Regions from separate parts of the Methylobacterium litchii genome, predicted to be linked through region 1. Evidence: riboswitches for the same ligand, from Rfam matches in the RefSeq annotation. Region 1 holds a riboswitch; each other region holds the start of a gene.
The links. Region 1 has a riboswitch for fluoride ahead of ppa (inorganic diphosphatase). Riboswitches for the same ligand answer to the same signal wherever they lie in the genome.

Region 2: linked by a shared signal. The riboswitch ahead of AAHF99_RS24070 (2,3-bisphosphoglycerate-dependent phosphoglycerate mutase) and the one ahead of ppa (inorganic diphosphatase) in region 1 are both predicted to bind fluoride.
Region 3: linked by a shared signal. The riboswitch ahead of crcB (fluoride efflux transporter CrcB) and the one ahead of ppa (inorganic diphosphatase) in region 1 are both predicted to bind fluoride.

The regions. Positions count from the first base shown of each region.
Region 1 is NZ_JBBXMY010000002.1:192,425-198,621, forward strand. Features, by position in the region: gene ilvD (dihydroxy-acid dehydratase) at 1-1,434, shown strand, start outside; gene AAHF99_RS06060 (hypothetical protein) at 1,464-1,634, opposite strand; gene AAHF99_RS06065 (2,3-bisphosphoglycerate-dependent phosphoglycerate mutase) at 1,634-2,257, opposite strand; gene ppa (inorganic diphosphatase) at 2,296-2,838, opposite strand; fluoride riboswitch at 2,932-2,994, opposite strand; sul1 at 3,209-3,264, shown strand; gene AAHF99_RS06075 (SulP family inorganic anion transporter) at 3,373-4,857, shown strand; gene nhaA (Na+/H+ antiporter NhaA) at 5,106-6,197, shown strand, end outside.
Region 2 is NZ_JBBXMY010000021.1:38,571-44,767, forward strand. Features, by position in the region: gene AAHF99_RS24060 (hypothetical protein) at 813-983, shown strand; gene AAHF99_RS24065 (hypothetical protein) at 1,390-1,605, shown strand; fluoride riboswitch at 1,803-1,865, shown strand; gene AAHF99_RS24070 (2,3-bisphosphoglycerate-dependent phosphoglycerate mutase) at 2,063-2,683, shown strand; gene AAHF99_RS24075 (hypothetical protein) at 2,708-2,908, shown strand; gene AAHF99_RS27220 (hypothetical protein) at 2,936-3,178, shown strand; gene AAHF99_RS24080 (hypothetical protein) at 3,120-3,269, shown strand; gene AAHF99_RS24085 (hypothetical protein) at 3,266-3,604, shown strand; gene AAHF99_RS24090 (molybdopterin-dependent oxidoreductase) at 3,743-4,822, shown strand; gene AAHF99_RS24095 (DsbA family protein) at 5,139-5,774, opposite strand; gene AAHF99_RS24100 (hypothetical protein) at 5,991-6,197, shown strand, end outside.
Region 3 is NZ_JBBXMY010000001.1:131,643-137,839, forward strand. Features, by position in the region: gene AAHF99_RS00655 (VWA domain-containing protein) at 1-143, shown strand, start outside; gene AAHF99_RS00660 (vWA domain-containing protein) at 140-1,066, shown strand; gene AAHF99_RS00665 (tetratricopeptide repeat protein) at 1,066-1,971, shown strand; gene AAHF99_RS00670 (hypothetical protein) at 1,965-3,254, shown strand; gene AAHF99_RS00675 (hypothetical protein) at 3,417-3,929, shown strand; fluoride riboswitch at 3,971-4,046, shown strand; gene crcB (fluoride efflux transporter CrcB) at 4,120-4,509, shown strand; gene AAHF99_RS00685 (pyruvate, water dikinase regulatory protein) at 4,564-5,394, opposite strand; gene AAHF99_RS00690 (uroporphyrinogen decarboxylase) at 5,825-6,197, shown strand, end outside.

The DNA of each region.
Region 1 (6,197 bases):
ACGCTCCGCCTCAACATCCCGACCGTGTTCGTCTCCGGCGGCCCGATGGAGGCCGGCAAGGTGCAGCTGCCGGGCATCGCCAGGAAGGTCGATCTCGTGGACGCGATGATCGCGGCGGCGGACGACCGGATCTCCGACGAGGACGTCGCGGTGATCGAGCGCTCGGCCTGCCCGACCTGCGGCTCGTGCTCGGGCATGTTCACGGCGAACTCGATGAACTGCCTGACCGAGGCGCTGGGGCTGGCGCTGCCGGGCAACGGCTCGGTGCTCGCCACGCACGCCGACCGCAAGCGGCTGTTCGTCGAGGCCGGCCACCTGATCGTGGATCTCGCCCGCCGCCACTACGAGCAGGACGACGCCGGCGTGCTGCCGCGCGCTGTCGCCAGCTTCGAGGCGTTCGAGAATGCCATGACCCTCGACATCGCCATGGGCGGTTCGACCAACACGGTGCTGCACCTGCTCGCCGCCGCCCACGAGGGCGAGGTGCCTTTCACCATGGCCGACATCGACCGGCTGTCCCGGCGGGTTCCGGTCCTGTGCAAGGTGGCCCCGGCGGTGGCCGACGTCCACATGGAGGACGTCCACCGGGCCGGCGGGATCATGGGCATCCTGGGCGAGCTCGACCGGGCCGGCCTGATCGACACCGGGGTGGGCAACGTCTCGGCCGGGACGCTGGGCGCCGCACTCGCCCGCTGGGACGTGCGTGGCGAGCCGGCCGCCTCGGTCCAGGACTTCTACCGGGCGGCCCCGGGCGGCGTGCCGACCCAGGTGGCGTTCAGCCAGGAATCCCGCTTCGACGAACTCGACCTCGACCGGGAGGGCGGCGTCATCCGCGACGCGGCCCACGCCTACTCGCAGGACGGCGGCCTCGCCGTGCTGTTCGGCAACCTCGCCGAGGACGGGTGCATCGTGAAGACCGCGGGCGTCGACGCCTCGAACCTGGCCTTCACCGGCACCGCCCGCGTGTTCGAGAGTCAGGACGCCGCCGTGGACGGCATCCTCAACGGCAAGGTCACGGCCGGCGAGGTGGTGCTGATCCGCTACGAGGGCCCCCGCGGCGGACCCGGCATGCAGGAGATGCTCTACCCGACGAGCTACCTCAAATCGAAGGGGCTGGGTAAGGCCTGCGCCCTCGTCACCGACGGGCGTTTCTCCGGCGGCTCCTCCGGTCTGTCCATCGGGCACGTCTCGCCGGAGGCGGCCGAGGGTGGCCTGATCGGCCTCGTGCGGGACGGCGACCGGATCGCCATCGACATCGCGGCGCGCAGCATCCACCTCGACGTGGATGCGGGGGAACTCGACCGGCGGCGTATCGACCAGGACGCGGCGGGCTGGCAGCCGGCCAATCCCCGGAAGCGCAAGGTCAGCGCGGCGCTGCGCGCCTACGCGATGCTCACGACCAGCGCGGCGAAGGGCGCGGTCCGGCGGGTCTGAGCTCGACCCACCGGACCGGCTTCCGGGCCTCAGCGTGACAGGAGCCAGACGGCCACGACCGCGATGACGACGATGGCGGCGCCGACCAGGACGGCACGCGGGACGGGCGTCTTCCCCACCGCGTGCCGCCGTTCCAGGCGCCCCATCTCGTCGATGTCCCTCATCTCGGGATCGGGATCTTCCCCGGGCGACTTGGCCATCAGCTTCCTCCGTCGACGGCTTGCAGGGTCGGTTCCAGGCACGTTCGCGACAGGACGGTCGTGTCCGGTGCCAGCGTGTAGAGGCGCATCGCGCAGGTGGGCAGCTCAAGCTCCTCGACCTCGTCCGGGGAAAGCCCGTCCAGGGCCATGACCAGGGCCCGCAGGGAGTTCCCGTGGGCGACGACCAGGGTGATGCCGTTCATGGCCGCCGGCAGGATCTCCCGCACGTAGCCGAGCATGACGCGCGCCGCGGTGTCGCGCAGGCTTTCGCCCCCGGGCGGCGCGTCCGCGTAGGAACGGCGCCATCGCTCGACCCGGTCCGGCGGCCACCGTTCGCAGGCCTGGGCCCTGTCCAGTCCGCTCAACTCCCCGTAGTCGCGTTCGACCAGGGCCTCGCACAGCCGCGGGCGCTCCCCCGGCTGTCCCATCGCTTCCAGGGCGAGGGCGCAACTGGCCACCGCCCGGAGCAGGGGCGACGCGAAGGCGGTCCGGACGGTCAGCCCCCGTGCGGCGAGCGTGGCGCCCGCCGCACGGGCCTCCGCGATGCCCCGGGCGGTCAGCGGCGGGTCGAGCCAGCCGGTGAACCGATTTGCTCGGTTCGCCTCGCTCTCCCCGTGCCGCATGAGGACCAGGTTCGGCGCGCTCCCGGGCGCGCCGGGGCTCACGACGGGTTCGCCTTCTCCCGATGCCGTCTCTCGGCGGCGGCGACCAACTCGCGGGCCCGGTCCGCATCCGCCCAGCCGGTGACCCGCACCCACTTGCCGGGTTCCAGGTCCTTGTAGTGCTCGAAGAAGTGCTGGATCTGCTGGCGGGTGATCTCCGGCAGGTCGGTATGCGCGCGGATGCCGTCGTAGCGCCGCGTCAGCCGTTGGACCGGCACGCCGATGATCTTCTCGTCGGGGCCGTGCTCATCCTCCATAAGGAGAACCCCGACCGGCCGCACGGCGATCACGGCGCCAGGCTGGATCGCCCGGGTGTTGGCCACCAGCACGTCGCAGGGGTCCCCGTCCTCCGACAGGGTGTTGGGGATGAACCCGTAATTCCCCGGGTAGTGCATGGGGGTGTAGAGAAAGCGGTCGACGACCAGGGCGCCGGACGCCTTGTCCATCTCGTACTTGATCGGCGGGCCGCCGATTGGCACCTCGATGACGACGTTGACCTCGTCGAACGGTACCGTGCCCGGGCTGATGGCAGCGAGGTTCATGACCGTGCACTCCCGACTAGGGCGGGACGGCAGAACTCAACAAATGATCCAGGGGGACGGGCTGGGGACAAGGCACACTCCTATCGCGCGTTGGCAACGATAGGAGTCATCAGCCCCGAGGGCGGTTATACGGGAGACCCCATTCCCGGGACCGTATGTAACAGACGGCCCCATGGAATCAAGTACGGCGCCCATGCAATCTTGGGAATGAACGAAGCGGTGCGGTTTCCGAGCGACCGAATGACCGACGCGTGGTGAGCGGACCTTCGGACGCCACGACATCGAGGCGGATCCTGCGCCCTAGCGGGTACGGAGCATTGCTTTGGATGTTGCAATGCACCACCCCGGTGATGTAGGGATGCCGTATAAGACCGGACCCGGTGAAAGCCCGGGTGGCTCTTCCGGCCGCCGATCCGCCGGATAACGCAAATCGTGGTGCCTAAGTCGCGGACCTCCGAGGAGGCCGACCGGCCCTGTTGCGCGCCCCATGCGACGTACCGAATGCGCCTGGGACAAGGAAAGCCTTTCACAAAAATGGATCTCGTCCACCTACGGAGCGAGTGGGCTCCGAACGTCACGCGCGAGTTGCTGGCGGGCGCCGTCGTGGCCCTCGCCCTCATTCCCGAGGCCATCGCCTTCTCCATCATCGCCGGCGTCGACCCCAAGGTCGGCCTCTACGCCTCCTTCTGCATCGCCGTCGTCACCGCCTTCGCCGGCGGCCGTCCCGCCATGATCTCCGCCGCGACCGGCGCCATGGCGCTCCTGATGGTCGGCCTCGTCAAGGACCACGGCGTCGGCTACCTCTTTGCCGCCACCATCCTCACCGGCCTCCTGCAGATCGCGGCCGGCGCGCTCCGGCTCGGCAACCTCATGCGGTTCGTCTCGCGCTCGGTCGTGACAGGGTTCGTCAACGCCCTGGCCATCCTGATCTTCCTGGCGCAGATGCCGGAGCTCCTCGGGCAGGGCACGACGGTCTACCTGATGACCGTGGCCGGCCTCGGCATCATCTACGGCCTGCCGTACCTCACCAAGGCGGTGCCATCGCCGCTTGTCACCATCGTCCTGCTGACCGGGGTCTCGATGTACCTCGGCCTCGGTATCCACAAGGTCGGCGACATGGGCGCGCTGCCCAGCGAACTGCCCTGGGTGGCCCTGCCGCAGGTGCCGTTCACCTGGGAGACCCTGCGCATCATCCTACCGGTGTCGCTGACCCTGACCATGGTCGGCCTGCTGGAGAGCCTGATGACCGCGGCCATCGTCGACGAGATGACCGACACCACCTCGAACAAGAACCGCGAATGCGCCGGTCAGGGCGTCGCCAACATCGCCTCCGGCTTCCTCGGCGGCATGGCCGGCTGCGCCATGATCGGTCAGTCGGTGATCAACGTCTCCTCCGGCGGCCGGGGGCGGCTCTCGACCCTGTTCTCCGGCGTGTTCCTGCTGTTCCTGATCGTGGTGCTCGGCCCGTACGTGGCCCAGATTCCGATGGCGGCGCTGGTCGCGGTCATGATCATGGTCTCGATCAACACCTTCCAGTGGAAGTCCTTCCGCACGCTGGTGACCCATCCTAAGTCGTCGAGCTTCGTCATGCTCGGCACCGTCGTGGTCGTCGTGGCCACGCACGACCTCGCCAAGGGCGTGCTCTTTGGGGTGATCCTCAGCGGCCTGTTCTTCGCCCACAAGGTCACCAAGTTCTTCGGCGTCGCGTCCTCGCGCCACGAGGGCCGTGCGGTTCGCACCTACAAGGTGACCGGCCAGATCTTCTTCGCCACGGCGGAAGCGTTCCACTCCGCCTTCGACTTCCGCGAGGAGGATCTCCGGGGCGTCGTGCTCGACCTCACGGCCGCGCACTTCTGGGACATCACCAGCGTCAACGCGCTCGACCGGGTCGTGCTCAAGTTCCGGCACCACGGCATTTCGGTCGACGTCATCGGCATGAACGAGGCCACGGCCACGATGGTCGAAAGGCTCGGCACCCATGACAAGCCGGGGGCCGCGCTGGCCGCACCCGGACACTGAACCAGGAAGAGGCATGGGCGCAGGCGGAGACCCGCGCCCATGCCGCCCGCCCCGAAGCCGCCAAGGCGGGACCGCCGCCCATCCTACGACACGCCGCCGGGTTCCGGCGCAGCTGTCCTGGGGATACAGGGAGGGACGGGTTGTCCCTGTCCGGCTTCGCTGCGATAGCTCGCGCAGGGTGCGCGGTCCTCAGGTCGGACCGGCAGGACGAGCGCTGGTCGGGCCGCCAGCGCCGGAGACCCGTGCCCGTGTCGTCGCCCTCGCACATCGTTCCGCGGCCTCGCCGCCGTCCCCTTTCGGCCCTGCGCAACGTCCTGACCGGCGACGCCGGCGGCGGCCTCGTCCTAATGGCGAGCGCCGCGCTCGCCCTGGTGATCGCCAATTCGCCGCTGGCCGACACCTACTTCGCCGCGCTTAAGGCCTACGTCGGCCCGCTCTCGGTGCTGCACTGGATCAACGACGCCCTGATGGCGGTGTTCTTCCTGCTCGTCGGACTGGAGATCAAGCGCGAGGTGCTCGACGGGCGCCTGCGCACCTGGCCCGACCGCGTCCTGCCGGGACTGGCCGCGGTTGGCGGCATGGCGGCCCCGGCCCTCGTCTACGCCGCCGTGAACTGGAACTCGCCCGAGACCCTGCGCGGCTGGGCGATCCCGGCCGCCACCGACATCGCCTTCGCGCTCGGCGTGGTGGCGCTGCTCGGCTCGCGCGTACCGGTTTCCCTCAAGGTGTTCCTGACGGCGCTCGCCATCATCGACGACCTCGGCGCCGTCCTCATCATCGCGGCGTTCTACACCGCCGACCTGTCGCTTCCGATGCTCGGCGGCGCGGCGGTCACGCTCGCGGTCCTCTACGGGATGAACAAGGCCGGCGTCGCCCGCCTCTGGCCCTACCTGCTGCTCGGCACGGTGCTGTGGGTGTTCGTGCTCAAGTCGGGCGTCCATGCGACCATCGCCGGCGTGCTGCTGGCGCTGACGGTCCCGCTCCGTCTCAGCGTCGGCAAGCCGGACGATCCGACCTCGCCGCTCCACATCCTGGAGCACGCGGTCCATCCCTGGTCGGCCTATCTCATCCTGCCCGTCTTCGGCTTCGCCAACGCGGGCGTGTCGCTCGCCGGGATCACGCCGCGCATGTTGCTCGACCCGGTGACGCTCGGCGTGGCGCTCGGCCTGTTCGTCGGCAAGCAGGTCGGCGTGTTCGGCCTCGTCCTTGCCGCGGTGAGGCTCGGGCTGGCGCAGCGCCCGGCCCACGCGACCTGGGCGCAGGTCTACGGCGTCTCGCTCCTCTGCGGCGTCGGCTTCACCATGAGCCTGTTCATCGGCCTGCTTGCCTTCGTGAACGCC
Region 2 (6,197 bases), on a different contig from region 1:
AGCCGTTCCTCCTGAGCGTAGCCCCGGCGCTTCCTATGAACGATTGCCGCAGCATGGAGCAAACACGGCCCATGAGGGTTGCAACTCGTACGAAAGACACGTTTAGGTAAGGTCAAGCTCTCGCGCCTATAACGTCGACAGCGACCTATTAGGGAAGGATACGTCGATGCACTGGACCGCCGTTTTCCTGGCAGGCTACGCCACCTGCTTCGTGGAAATCTGGCGGCTTTGCGATCAAGCCCCTGTTGCTCCTGAGGATTATTCCGGCGACCTTTAGAGATCTCTTGTACGTCGTCCCAGTTCGGCGCCTGCCTTGTTGAAGCAAGGGCCTTTCCCTGGTTCTTTTCCGTAGCGCACGTGATGACGATGCGGTGCATCTCCTTCGCTCAGCTTGCTCCAATCAGCGGTTGGCCCATGGATCGTTCGGGCCATCTCACACGCTGTATGGGCGGACCAAACCACGATGGAGGCGCCTACCTGCTCGTGCTCGCTACGGCTGGCGTTGCCGCTCAGCCGTACGACGATAGGCGACCGCCACCGCCCGACGAGGATTACGACCGACCGCCCCCGCCACCTCATCGTTTCCAGCCCCCGCCGCCGGACCTCGATGACGATAGGCCCCCGCCCCATCATCACCGGAGGCCCCCGCCGCCGGATGACGATGACGATGATGGACCGCCCCCGCCACCGCCGGGGCGGCTCTAAGGCCAAACGGAGGCACAGGCTGTTCGCTTTTTGTGCCGCTGTGGTCGCTGGGTGGCAGCTGCAGCCCAGCGGCTGGGGTATGGTCAGGCGTCCTCAAGGCGCCTCCCATGCCGATCCCCCTCCCCACGCCTCACCGGCTCGCCCTTCTCGGGCTTCTCCTCGCTAGCCTTGTGCTGCTGGCGGATGGCGCAGCTCGGGTCGAACTCGCCCGTGCGGTGAATGCCTCGCTGGGCGATGGCGCCCGCGTAATTGCTCACATCGCCGTAGCAGACGACTGAGCGGCATCCGTGCGCGCTCTCGCAATCATCGTTAGCCTTGCAGCCGTTGAGCCACTTGCGGCTCTCGCGGCTGCACCGGGTGATCTACAGGCGCTTGAGCAGGCGTGGCATAGCTGCATCCGTGATGCTTCCACTCACCAGCCGGCGGGGCAGAGCCGCGCCGGAAACGAGCGCAACGCCTTGGATGAGTGCAGGGAACGTGAGGATGCCTACGTGGCGGCCTCTATGGCAGCTCGCTCGGCTGATGCCGTGCCACAAAACAGTCGGTCACGGACATGGGTGTCCTACGTAGGCTTCGTGCTCGATCCAGTCAAAGCCTGGATCGAAGCGCTGCGGCGCTGACCTGCACAGTAGGAACGGGCGCGTTCGGCCATGTGTTGGCTCCTGCACAGATAGGAGACACGCCATGCCCCGGATTGTGATTGCAGCCTCAGCCCTGGCTCTCAGCGCTCTGGTCGGGACTGCTCCTGCACAGGCTAAGGGCTGCCTGAAGGGTGCAGTCGTTGGCGGCGTTGCCGGTCATATGGCCGGGCACGGCAAAGCCGGGGCTGCGGCCGGATGCGCCGTGGGACATCACAAGGCCAACAAGGCAAGCAAGAGCGGTGGGCAAGGGCAGCAGTAAAGAACTGCGGGGGCCTTCGCCTACGACACGGCCGACAACACCGGCGCCAACCTCACGGCCTTCTGCCAGCGGTACCACATGAACCATGACCGGCCGGAGCATATGCGGCGGCGGCGGTGGACCTTATGCCGGCGGAAAGCATCGGGGGATCTGTATGCGGACCACCACTTGATCGGCCCTCCGGCATCACCATCTACCAAAGTGATGGGGATGGAGCTCCCCGACAACCGCCCGTGAGGGCTGATGGCTCCTGTCACGGAGGGTGCGTCGGCGCCCGCGCGTGGCGGGGGCTTGGAGCACCACCGGCCGCGTAGCGGACTCTTCGTCACCCTCGCGAGTGCGAGTGGGGCGATACTGTGAACTTCCTAATTGTATTCCTCGTTGTGGGCGCTGGCGGCCTCACTGGGCTCGTGGCGGGACTGGCGCTTGCACGCGCCGCCTTGGCCGGGGACCTGTTGTGAATGTCGCCCGCACCCTCTTGCTCGTCCGGCACGGAGAGAGCGAGGCCAACGCAGCCGGCGAGTTCACCGGCACCCGCGACGTACCGCTGACAGCGCGCGGGCGCGAGCAGGCGCGGGCCGCGGGGCGGCGCCTGCTAGAACATGGCCTCTACCCCGACGCCGCGTTCTGCTCGACCCGCTCGCGCACCGCTGAGACCGCGGGGCTGATCCTCGACGCGCTCGGTCGCCCTGGCCTCGCGGTCGAGTGCGCTGCCGCGCTGGATGAGCGCGACTATGGCGCGCTCACCGGCCTCACCCATGTCGAGGCGGAGGTGCGCTGGGGCGCGGATCAGGTCAGGGTGTGGCGCCGCTCCTATGCGACCGCTCCCCCGGGAGGCGAGAGCATTCGGGACACCTTGGCGCGCGTGGCGCCTTACCACCTCACCCGCGTTCTGCCGGCGGCGATGCGCGGGACCGCCCTCGTCGTCGCCCACGGTAATTCGCTGCGCGCCCTCGTGGCCGGCATCGAGGCTCTGCACGCCGACGCCATCGCGCGTCTGGAGCTGCCGACTGGCTCGGTGCGCGTCTACCGCTTCGCCCCGGACGCCTCGGTCGAGGCGCGCGAGGTCGTGACCTGAACCGCTACCCACGGAGTCCCCACCATGAGCTCGATATCGCAGCCTCCGCAGCACGACCCCGACCCGGAACTGGAAGACATCCGCGGACTCGGAGTCGTCGAAGGCCAGCACCACAGGGCGGCGGGCCCATTCGGTGGGTCGGGAAGATCGATAGGTCTCGTCTGGCTGATCCCGGCCGCGATCCTCGTCGTCGCCTTGGTCGCGCTGTTCCTCGTGATGCGCTGAGACCCTCGATCCAATGCGGAGCACGCCATGAGCACGGGCACAACCATCCACAGCCTCGACGCCCTTGAGATCCTCGACTCACGCGGCCACCCGACGCTTCAGGTGCGCGTCACTCTCGACGGAGGCGTCACTGCAACGGCCAGCGTGCCAGCTGGGCGAGACCACCGACGCGTTCATTGCCGATTTCGCAGTGGCGATGGGTTGCGGCCAGATGAAGTCCGACGCGCCCTGCCGGGGCGAGCGGCTGGCAAAGTACAACCGCCTCCTTGATATCGAGGCCGAACTTGGCCCCCGCGCCCGGTTCGAGAACCCTTTCGGACGCCACGGCCGACATCAGTCGGCGAACAGGAGTGAGCCATGAGCAAGAGCACCCGCGAGACCCTCTATCCCGGGACGCGTCTCAGCGCGAAGGTCACCCCACGCGACAACTGTCCGGACAGCTCGGAACCCGAGCAGCCGAACTATCCCCTAATCGAGGCGCTGCGTGCAGCTCGCGAACAGGGCTACGACGCGATCACCGCCGTCGAGCGTTACAATCCAGACTTCTCTATCGACCTTTCCCGCTGCCATATCGAGGCGGAGGCGGAGGCGCTGCTGGAGCGCTGGTACGCGCGGCGTGTCGCGGTTCTCGACGACACGCGTGAGACGCTCAGGCGCCTTTGGCGGGAGCATCAGGAGGTGGCATCCGCCCCATGAGCGACCGGCCCAATCATTGAGCATGGGCGTGTCTCCGGACCGCATGAGCGGCGTCGCCGTGAGGTCGTACCCGGAACGTTACGAGGCCGGACGCGGATTGATACGTTGAATCCCTGGATGCTGAGAGAGGAGAACCCCATGACGAGCTTGGCCGAGCGCAAGACGCGCCTGATCGTTCACGGGGAGACGCCCTACAACGCCGAGCCGCCGCTGGACCGCCTGCGTGCCGCCTACCGGACCGCAGCCGACGACTTCTACGTGCGCTCGCACGGCGATCTGCCGGAGATCGAAGCGGACGGCTACCGCTTCACCGTCGACGGGGCGGGTTCGACCGCGTTGAAGCTGTCGCTACACGACCTGCAATCGCGCTTCCCGCAGGTCACCGTCACCGCCACGATGCAGTGTGCCGGCAACCGCCGCGCGGACATGCGGGCGGTTGCCCCGGTCTCCGGCGACCCGTGGGACGGCGGCGCGATCGGCACCGCCGACTGGACTGGGGTCCGGTTGGGTGATGTGCTGCGCGAGGCCGGGATCGACGCCGGTGCAGACCTGCACGTCGCCTTCGAGAGCCACGATACGGTCGAGGGGCATCCCTACGGGGCCTCGATCCCACTCGCCAAGGCGCTCGCACCAGAGACCCTGCTCGCCTACGCGATGAACGGCGCGCCTCTCCTGCCCGAGCACGGCTTCCCGCTGCGCGCCGTCGTGCCGGGATTTGCCGGGGTGCGCAGCCCGAAATGGCTGAAGCGCATCACTGTGCAGGACCATCCGTCGGACAACCCGATCCAGGCCGGCGACTACAAGCTGTTCCCATCCGACGTGACCGCGGAGACGGCAGACCCGGCTGAGGGGCACACGATTAACACGATGCCTCTCAACGCGGTGATCTGCGAGCCGTCGCGGGGTACGAGCCTGAAAGCCGGGTCAAACAGCATCAAGGGCTACGCCATCTGCGGAGATCGCGCCGTGGTCCGGGTCGACGTCTCGGGGGACGGCGGCCGGACATGGGCGCGGGCCGCGTTGGAACACGATACACGGGCGCCGTTCGCCTGGACGTTCTGGACGATCGACCTGGACTTGCCCGCGGGCGAGCATGAGCTGGCGGTGCGCGCCTGGGACGAGGCCGGACAAACCCAGCCCGCGGCTCCCGACGACACCTGGAACTACAAGGGCTATCTCAGCGCCGCGTGGCACCGCACGCGGGTAAGCGTGGTCTGAACTTTCAGACCTGCCATAGCGTGACCGCCGCCAGCCCTGCGACCGCGGCGAGGAGCAGGGCGATGCCGAGTGTCAGCACACGAGGCATCAGCCGGGCCTCGGCGGTTGCCACGATTACGGTAGGTCACGACAAGGACGGTAGTTGACGGCAAGAGTACGGTAGCAACGAGGGTATCACACCACACGCACTGAGCCATTCAGCTAGTAGAATTGATAGACGCGACCCGAAAGCAATAATGGGCTGCCAATGCGTCATGTGCAGCCATGACTATTGAAAAAACTTGCATAACCAGAATATATACTGATTGTATAATTTTTATTTTGAAATTAAGGGATCAACCACTTGAGATAAAGTTTCTATCGGCATGTCTCCCTTCAGGCGACGGCCATTTACAAAGAATGTCGGAGTGGAGTCAATCTGTAGAACTTCCGCACCTTTATTTTTGACTACATTGATTGCATCGTAGATTTCTTGGTTTCTCAAGCAATTATCGAACTGCTGCTGCTCGATCCCGGCTTGCTGCATCAGCATCCGCAGCTTATCGACGGGATGTTCGGTGAATGCCCAGTCAGCTTGGCGCTCAAACAGCAAGTCAGTGATCGGGTAGTAGCGCGTTTTCCCCGCGCATCGGGCCTGCATGAAGGCAGCCGTTGCCAGCGGGCCGATTGGAAACTCGCGCAGGGTGAAACGAACCTTGCCGGTATCGACATAGCGCTCTTTGAGAGCGGGCCATGTCTTTGTGTGAAATGTGGCGCAGTGTGAGCAGGGCATCGAGGCATACTCGATGATCGTCACTGGCGCATCCTTATCTCCAAGCCATACGTCACCAAGCGGACCCGCTTCAGCGAGTACGTCGGGAGAGATATTCTGCGCCAAGGCTTGCTTTACAAAATTAGCACGAGCGACAGCGGCCCCCACAGCCACATACAGAACTCGGCGGCGTGTGATCATTAGAGGATCAGCAGTCCTGAGATAAAGCGCGGCTGGTACAAGCTAAAGAGCTGAGCGACAAGGGCTCGTGTGATCCGATGCATTATCTCGGCAGCATTCTACCTCCCGAAGCGTGGCCCCGGCGCGTCGCCCAGCGACTACGGGCGACCCCTCATCCGTTGCCAGAGATTGAGCCCCATGCGAGAGGCGATCTAGTCGCCACGCTTCAGTCCCGCCATGCCGATCCGGCGCGAGCACCGCTTCTTCTACCCCATCGACTGGCCGCAGCTGTCGGCGGTGATCCGCTTTCGACGCGCCAAGGGCCGCTGTGAGGGCTGCGGGCGACCGCATGGGGAAACCGTCTGGCACCTTGGCGATGGCCGCTGGTGGGACGCGCAGGTCGGTTCCTGGCGCGACGGGAAGGGGCAGGCCGTCTGCCTTGCG
Region 3 (6,197 bases), on a different contig from region 1:
CCGTGGCGCAGGCCATCGACACCCTGGAGGGCGGGCGCACCCCGCCCCCGCCGCTGCCCCTGCGCAAGGATCTGTGGGTCTGGCCGGGCGCCCTGGCACTGGCCTTCGCCGTGGGGCTGCTCGCCGTGCGGAGGAGCGCATGACGCTCGCCGGACTCACCCTCCTGCGGCCCTGGTGGCTCGCGGCGCTCCCCATCGTCGTCGCCCTGGCGCTCTATGCCGTGCGCCGGGCGGCGCCGCTCGGCGATTGGGGCCGGGAGGTCGATCCCGCCCTGATGGCCTACCTCTCGCGCACCGGATCGGTGCTCGGCGGCAAGCGTGGCGCCAACCTCGCGGCGGGGCTCTGCGCGGCGGGTCTCGTCCTCGGCCTCGCCGGGCCGGCGGTGGAGCGCCGGGACACCGGCACGTTCCGCAACCTCGACGAGACGATCCTCGTCGTCGACCTCTCCCGCTCGGTCGCCGAGGGCGGCAACCTGCAGGGCGTGCGCGAGGCCGCCGCCTCCGTCGCGCAGGCCGCCGGCACCCGCCCCGTCGCCTTGGTGATCTATGCCGGCGACGCCTACCTCGCCGCCTCCCCCACCACCGACCGGGACAGCCTCGGCACCACGCTCTTCTCCCTCGACGCCGACACGGTGCCCGACCGGGGCAGCCACCCGGAGCGCGGCCTCGCGCTGGCCAGCCGGACCCTCGCCGAGGCCAACGTGATCGCCGCCAACGTAGTGCTGATCAGCGACGGCGACGGCATCGGCGAGGCCGCCCTGCGCGAGGCCGGGGCGATCCGCGCCCGGGGCTGGCGCCTCGACACCCTGTTCGTCCCCGCCACGAAGGCCCTGCCGCCGGGCGTGCCGAAGCCGGATCCGGGGCCCCTCCAGCGCCTCGCGGCGGCGGGTGGCGGCACCAGCGCCGAGATCCGTGCCGCGACCCCCGTGCTCGACGCGGTGGCTGCGCCCACCGCCCAGCACCTCGCGGCCGGCGGCTACGGCGTCGTCGCCTTCGCCGATCTCGGGCGTTGGCTGCTCGCCCTGGCGGCCCTACCCGCCCTCCTGCTGTTCCGACGGAGCGCCTGATGCCGGCCGCCCTCGCGTCACCCCGGACCCTCGGCCTGCCGCCGGCGTGGCGGCGGAGTGCGCGGATCGGCGGGCTCGTCCTCGTCGGCCTGGGGATCGTGACCCTCGTCGCCCTGTCGCAGCCGCGCACCGGTGTCGGGCGCCTGCTGATGAGCGTCCACCTGCCCGGCCTCGCCGCGCGGGTATTCGAGGACCCCGCTTGGCGGGCCGCCGCCGTCTACGAGGCGGGGCGGCTGGACGAGGCCATCACCCTGTTCCGCAACGGCGGGCGCCGGGCGAGCTACAACCTCGGCAACGCGCTCGCCCGCTCCGGCGACCTGCAGGGCGCCATCGCCGCCTACGACGAGGCCCTGCGCTTCAACCCCCGCGACGCGGACGCCCAGGCCAACCGCTCGCTGATCGCCCGGATGCTGGAAGAGGCGATCGACCGCGGCCCCGGCGGCGGCATCGCCAACGGCACGGCGCAGTACGGCGCCCGCTACAACAAATCCGCCCACCAGGACCCGAACGACGACGTCAACGCCTCGTCCAGCGGCGAGGGCCTTGCCGGCAACCGCGAAGCGAGCAGCAGCGCCTCGCTGCCCGGCAATAGCGCCGTCGCCCGGCGGGGCCGCTCCGAACAGGCTGCCATCGACTCGGCCGGCGGCAAGGCACGCGGCTCGGTGGGCGACGCCGCCGGGCGCGGCCGCTCCGGCACCGGCCCCGCCATGGTCGCCGAGGCCCCCGAGCGCGAGGCCCGCCGGGTGACGAAGAGCTTCGAGGCGCACGAAATCCGCCCCGACCGCCTGTGGCTCCAGACTCTGCCCGACGATCCCGGCCGCTACCTCAAGCTCCGCCTCAAGGCCGAGCAGGCCCGCCGCGTCGAGGCCGGCACCGCCATGCCCGCCGGGAGCAACCCATGGTGATTTTTTGGGACTGGGGTCGCGGGGTGCGGCGAGGGCGGACTGGGCTTCTCGCCGGGTTGCTGCTGGCCGGGATGTCGCTGCCTGCCCTCGCCGAGGTGGAACCCGGTGACCTCACCCTCACCGTCACCCCCGAACTGAACGGCGGGGCGACGCCCTACACCCGCGAGATGGTGCTCCTGAAGATCCACGGGGTCTACCGCCAGCCGATCCTGCTGGAGGAGGTGATCCAGCCGCCGCTCGCCAACTTCACCTGGACGCAGCTCGGCCGCGACCATTGGAGCAAGACCCGCCTCCCCGACGGCCAGACCGCCATCGCCTTCGACCGGACGGTGGCGATCTTCCCGCACCATGCGGGCGCGTTCACCATCGAGCCCTTCGTCCACCGGCTGACCGTCAACGACGTCGGCGAGCGCAAGGTGGTGGACGTGCGCTCGCAGCCGATCCCCTTCACCGTCGCCCCCTGGACCGCCCCGACCGGCGGCCCCGACGCGAAGGAGCCCTGGTGGCTCCCCGCCCGCGACGTGAGCATCACCGATTCGTGGAGCCGCGACCCGGAGACGGTGAAGATCTACGAGACCGTCCGGCGGACGGTGGTGCTGGAGGCGCAGGGGATGCTCGCCGAGGGCCTGCCGCCCCGGCCGGTCCTGCGCACGCGCGGCATCATCACCTTCGCCGGGCCGGTCGTCCGCGAGACCATCATCACCCCCGCCGGCCCCGTCGCCCGCGCCACCTATGTCTGGGACGTGAAGCCCGGCGTGCCGGAGGTGATCCCCCTCGACGCCATCGCCATCCCGTGGTTCGACACGGTCTCGCGCACCATGCGCGAGGCCGAGATCCCCGCTCGCCAGATCGGCGGCGGCCTGCCCGACCGGGAGACCGACGGGGCCAAGGGCGCCGCCGCCTCCGCGCTGATCGCCGTGGCGGCGGGCGTGCTGGCCTTCGGGCTCGGCCTCGCCCTCCTCGGCTTCCGCCGGGAACGGGGGACGCTCCGCCTGCCTGCCGTCATCGCCCGCGACCTGCGCCGGGCCGCCCGGACCGGCGACGCCAACGCCGTCCGCGCCGCCGTGGCGGCGGGCGAGGCCGCGATGCCCGCCCTCGCCCGCCGCTGGCGGGAGCGGCCCGAGACCCGCGAGGCGCTCGCCGCCCTCGACCGCGCCGTCTACGGCCCGACCGGAGGCGCGACGCCGGATCTCGTTGCCCTGGCCCGCGCCCTGACGAAGAGCGAGCCCGGCCGGGCATTCGGCCCCGCCCCCGTGCTGAAGCCCCTCGACGGACCTGCATGATGTTGCCTGTTTTTCAGGCAGGCTGAGGTTTTAAGCAAACGCTCAAGTCCTGAGCAAGCATCAATGTTTTGCACTATCTTGCGTCAACTGCATTCGCTCCGTAGACCGAACACCAACGGACGAAGAGTCCGCGTTTTCGCTGTCGCCCGGAGGACTAAACCGATGCCGCATACCACCGAAGTCAAGGACCGTTTCCGCACCCGTCTTGCCGCCGCCGATGCCCGCAGCAACGGCTTCCGGCAGAAGCTGCTGGACGACGGCACCCGCGCCCTCCAGCCGGTGATCGAGGTGCTGAACCTGATGGCGGAGGTGCTGAACGAAGAGCACAACGCCCATGGCTGCATCACCGGGACGGAGTTGCTGATCGACACCGACAACTTCGTCACGCTCTGTGCCAAGCTGCGCGGGGTCGACAGCGAGCAGAAGATCAAGATCAAGTACGGCCCCGAGCTCGGCGGCAAGAACTATATTTCGATTTCCGGCCTGCATCAGCGCTACAACGAGCGTCTCGTGCCGGGTTCGAGCGCCAGCGCGCATATCGGCCGGGTGATCGGCAGCGACATCCATCTCGACGAGCATCGCGGCGCCGACCTCGCGGAGGTGGTTCGCGACGTGATCGAGGATTTCTACGTCGCGCAGATCGAGCAGCGCAGCCACTTCGCCGTCGCGGCGTAGGGTTCAGGCCCTTTCCCTCGTCCCGCCCGTGCGTTAACGCTCGGCGGGATGGGGATGGAGCTCCCCGACAACCGCCTTGCCGGATGACCGGCCAGGGCTGATGGCTCCTACCGCAAGGGCGGCTTTCGCCTGCGGTGGGGGCGTGCCCGCATCGCGGCCGGGCCGCTCGTCCAACCGGGACGGGACAGGCATGATCAACACCCTCATCGTTTTCCTCGGCGCCGGGATCGGCGGCGGGTTTCGCCACGGATTCAACGTGGCGGTGTCGCGGACGCTGCCGGGCCTGGGCTTTCCCCTGGCGACGCTCCTCATCAACGTGCTGGGCTCGTTCCTGATGGGCGTGCTGGCCGAAGGCTTCGCCCTGCGCGGCGCAGCGGGCCACCCCGCCCGTCTGCTCCTGACGACGGGCGTGCTCGGCGGCTTCACCACCTTCTCGACCTTCTCCCTCGATGCCATCGCCCTGTACGAGCGGGGCGAGACGGCCCTGTCGGCCGCTTACGTCCTGGCCTCGGTCGCGGGCGGCCTCCTCGGCCTGATCGCCGGCATGGCCCTGGTGCGCGGCATCCTGAGCGCATCCTGACGGGGATCCCAAAGGGCAAGCCCTTTGGTGGGGTCCAGGGGCAAGGCCCCTGGATTATTCCGCGATGAACTTCATCCGGTGGTCGCGGTGCAGGTCGAGGATGGCGGCGGCCGTCTCCTCGATCGACCGGCGCGTCACGTCGATGGTCGGCCAGCGGTTCTTGATGAACAGCCGCCGGGAGGCGGTGATCTCGTCGGCCACCGCCTCGCGGTCGACATACATCGAACTCTCGTCGGCGTTCAGGCTCGACAGCCGGTTCTGGCGGATCTGGATGATCCGCTCCGGCGAGGCGAACAGCCCGACTATCAGGGGCTTGCGCGCCGCCTCGATGGCCGGCGGCATCGGCATGCCCGGTACGAGGGGCAGATTCGTGGTCTTCAGGCCCCGGTTGGCGAGGTAGATCGAGGTCGGCGTCTTCGAGGTGCGGCTGACGCCGAGCAGGATGACGTCCGCCTCCTCCAGATCCTCCGGCAGGTTGCCGTCGTCATGGGCGAGGGTGAAGTTCATCGCGTCGATGCGCTTGAAGTACTCGGCGTTCAGCATGTGCTGGGCGCCGGGACGTGCCGCCTTCTGCGTGCCGAGGTAGGATTGCAGCAGGTCGTGGACCGGCTGCAGCACCGACAGGCAGGGCGAGCCGGATTCCCGCGCCGCCATCTCCAGCCGCTGGCCGAGGTCGCCCCCCACCAGGGTGTAGAGCACGAGGCCCGGCGCGGCGCGGATCTCCGAGATCACCCGCTCCAGCTGCGAGGCGGAGCGCACGAGGGGGTAGACGTGCTCGATGGCCGAGACGCCCTCGTACTGCGCCGCCGCCGCGCGCCCGACATTGATGAGCGTCTCGCCGGTGGAATCCGACACGAGATGTAGGTGGAAGTAGCTGCGGCCCATACGCGGCGTCTCCGGCCGGTTCGGTTATCCAACGGCGACCGCCGGGGAGTCGATAAGTGTGGATAGGCAGGCCCGGTCGGCCGGTCCAGAGCAGAACCCCGTCCGGCTATCGACTCCTGCATACACAGGCCGTCAAATCGGGGCGGATTCCGCACCCGGTTCGGGAAAAGCCGGACACGCGGGGTCCGGACCGGCTCACCACCCGGCGCAAGGCCTTGAGCAGGAACCCTCTTCCATCATCTTCGCGCAAATCCTTTAAAGCTCCGTTAACGGCGCCGAACCGGGGATCGGGTGTGGATACGGTTGCGCTCCCGCTCATCAGCCTCCAAGAGAAAAAACAGAGTCTAAGATTCTCTCTCTCTCTTTATGAGAGGTCCCCTGGGGATCGTCGCGACCGGGCCGGTTGGCGAAGAAACGGGTACGGGAGCGCATGACGGTTCAACCGGACAGGACGATGCTGAAGGTGCTCTCGGGCGAGGCGGTCTGGCCGCCTCCGGCCTGGATGATGCGCCAAGCGGGACGCTATCTGCCGGAGTATCGGGCCACCCGGGCGACGGCGGGCTCCTTCCTCGACCTGTGCTACACGCCCGACTTCGCCGTGGAGGTGACGCTCCAGCCGATCCGCCGCTTCGGCTTCGACGCGGCCATCCTGTTCTCGGACATCCTCGTCGTGCCCCACGCCCTCGGGCAGGACGTGCGCTTCGTGGAGGGCGAGGGCCCGCGCCTCGATCCCCTGAGCGACCGCGCCGCCTTCGAGCGTTTGCGCGAGGCGGGCGACGGGGCGGTGATGACCCACCTCGCCC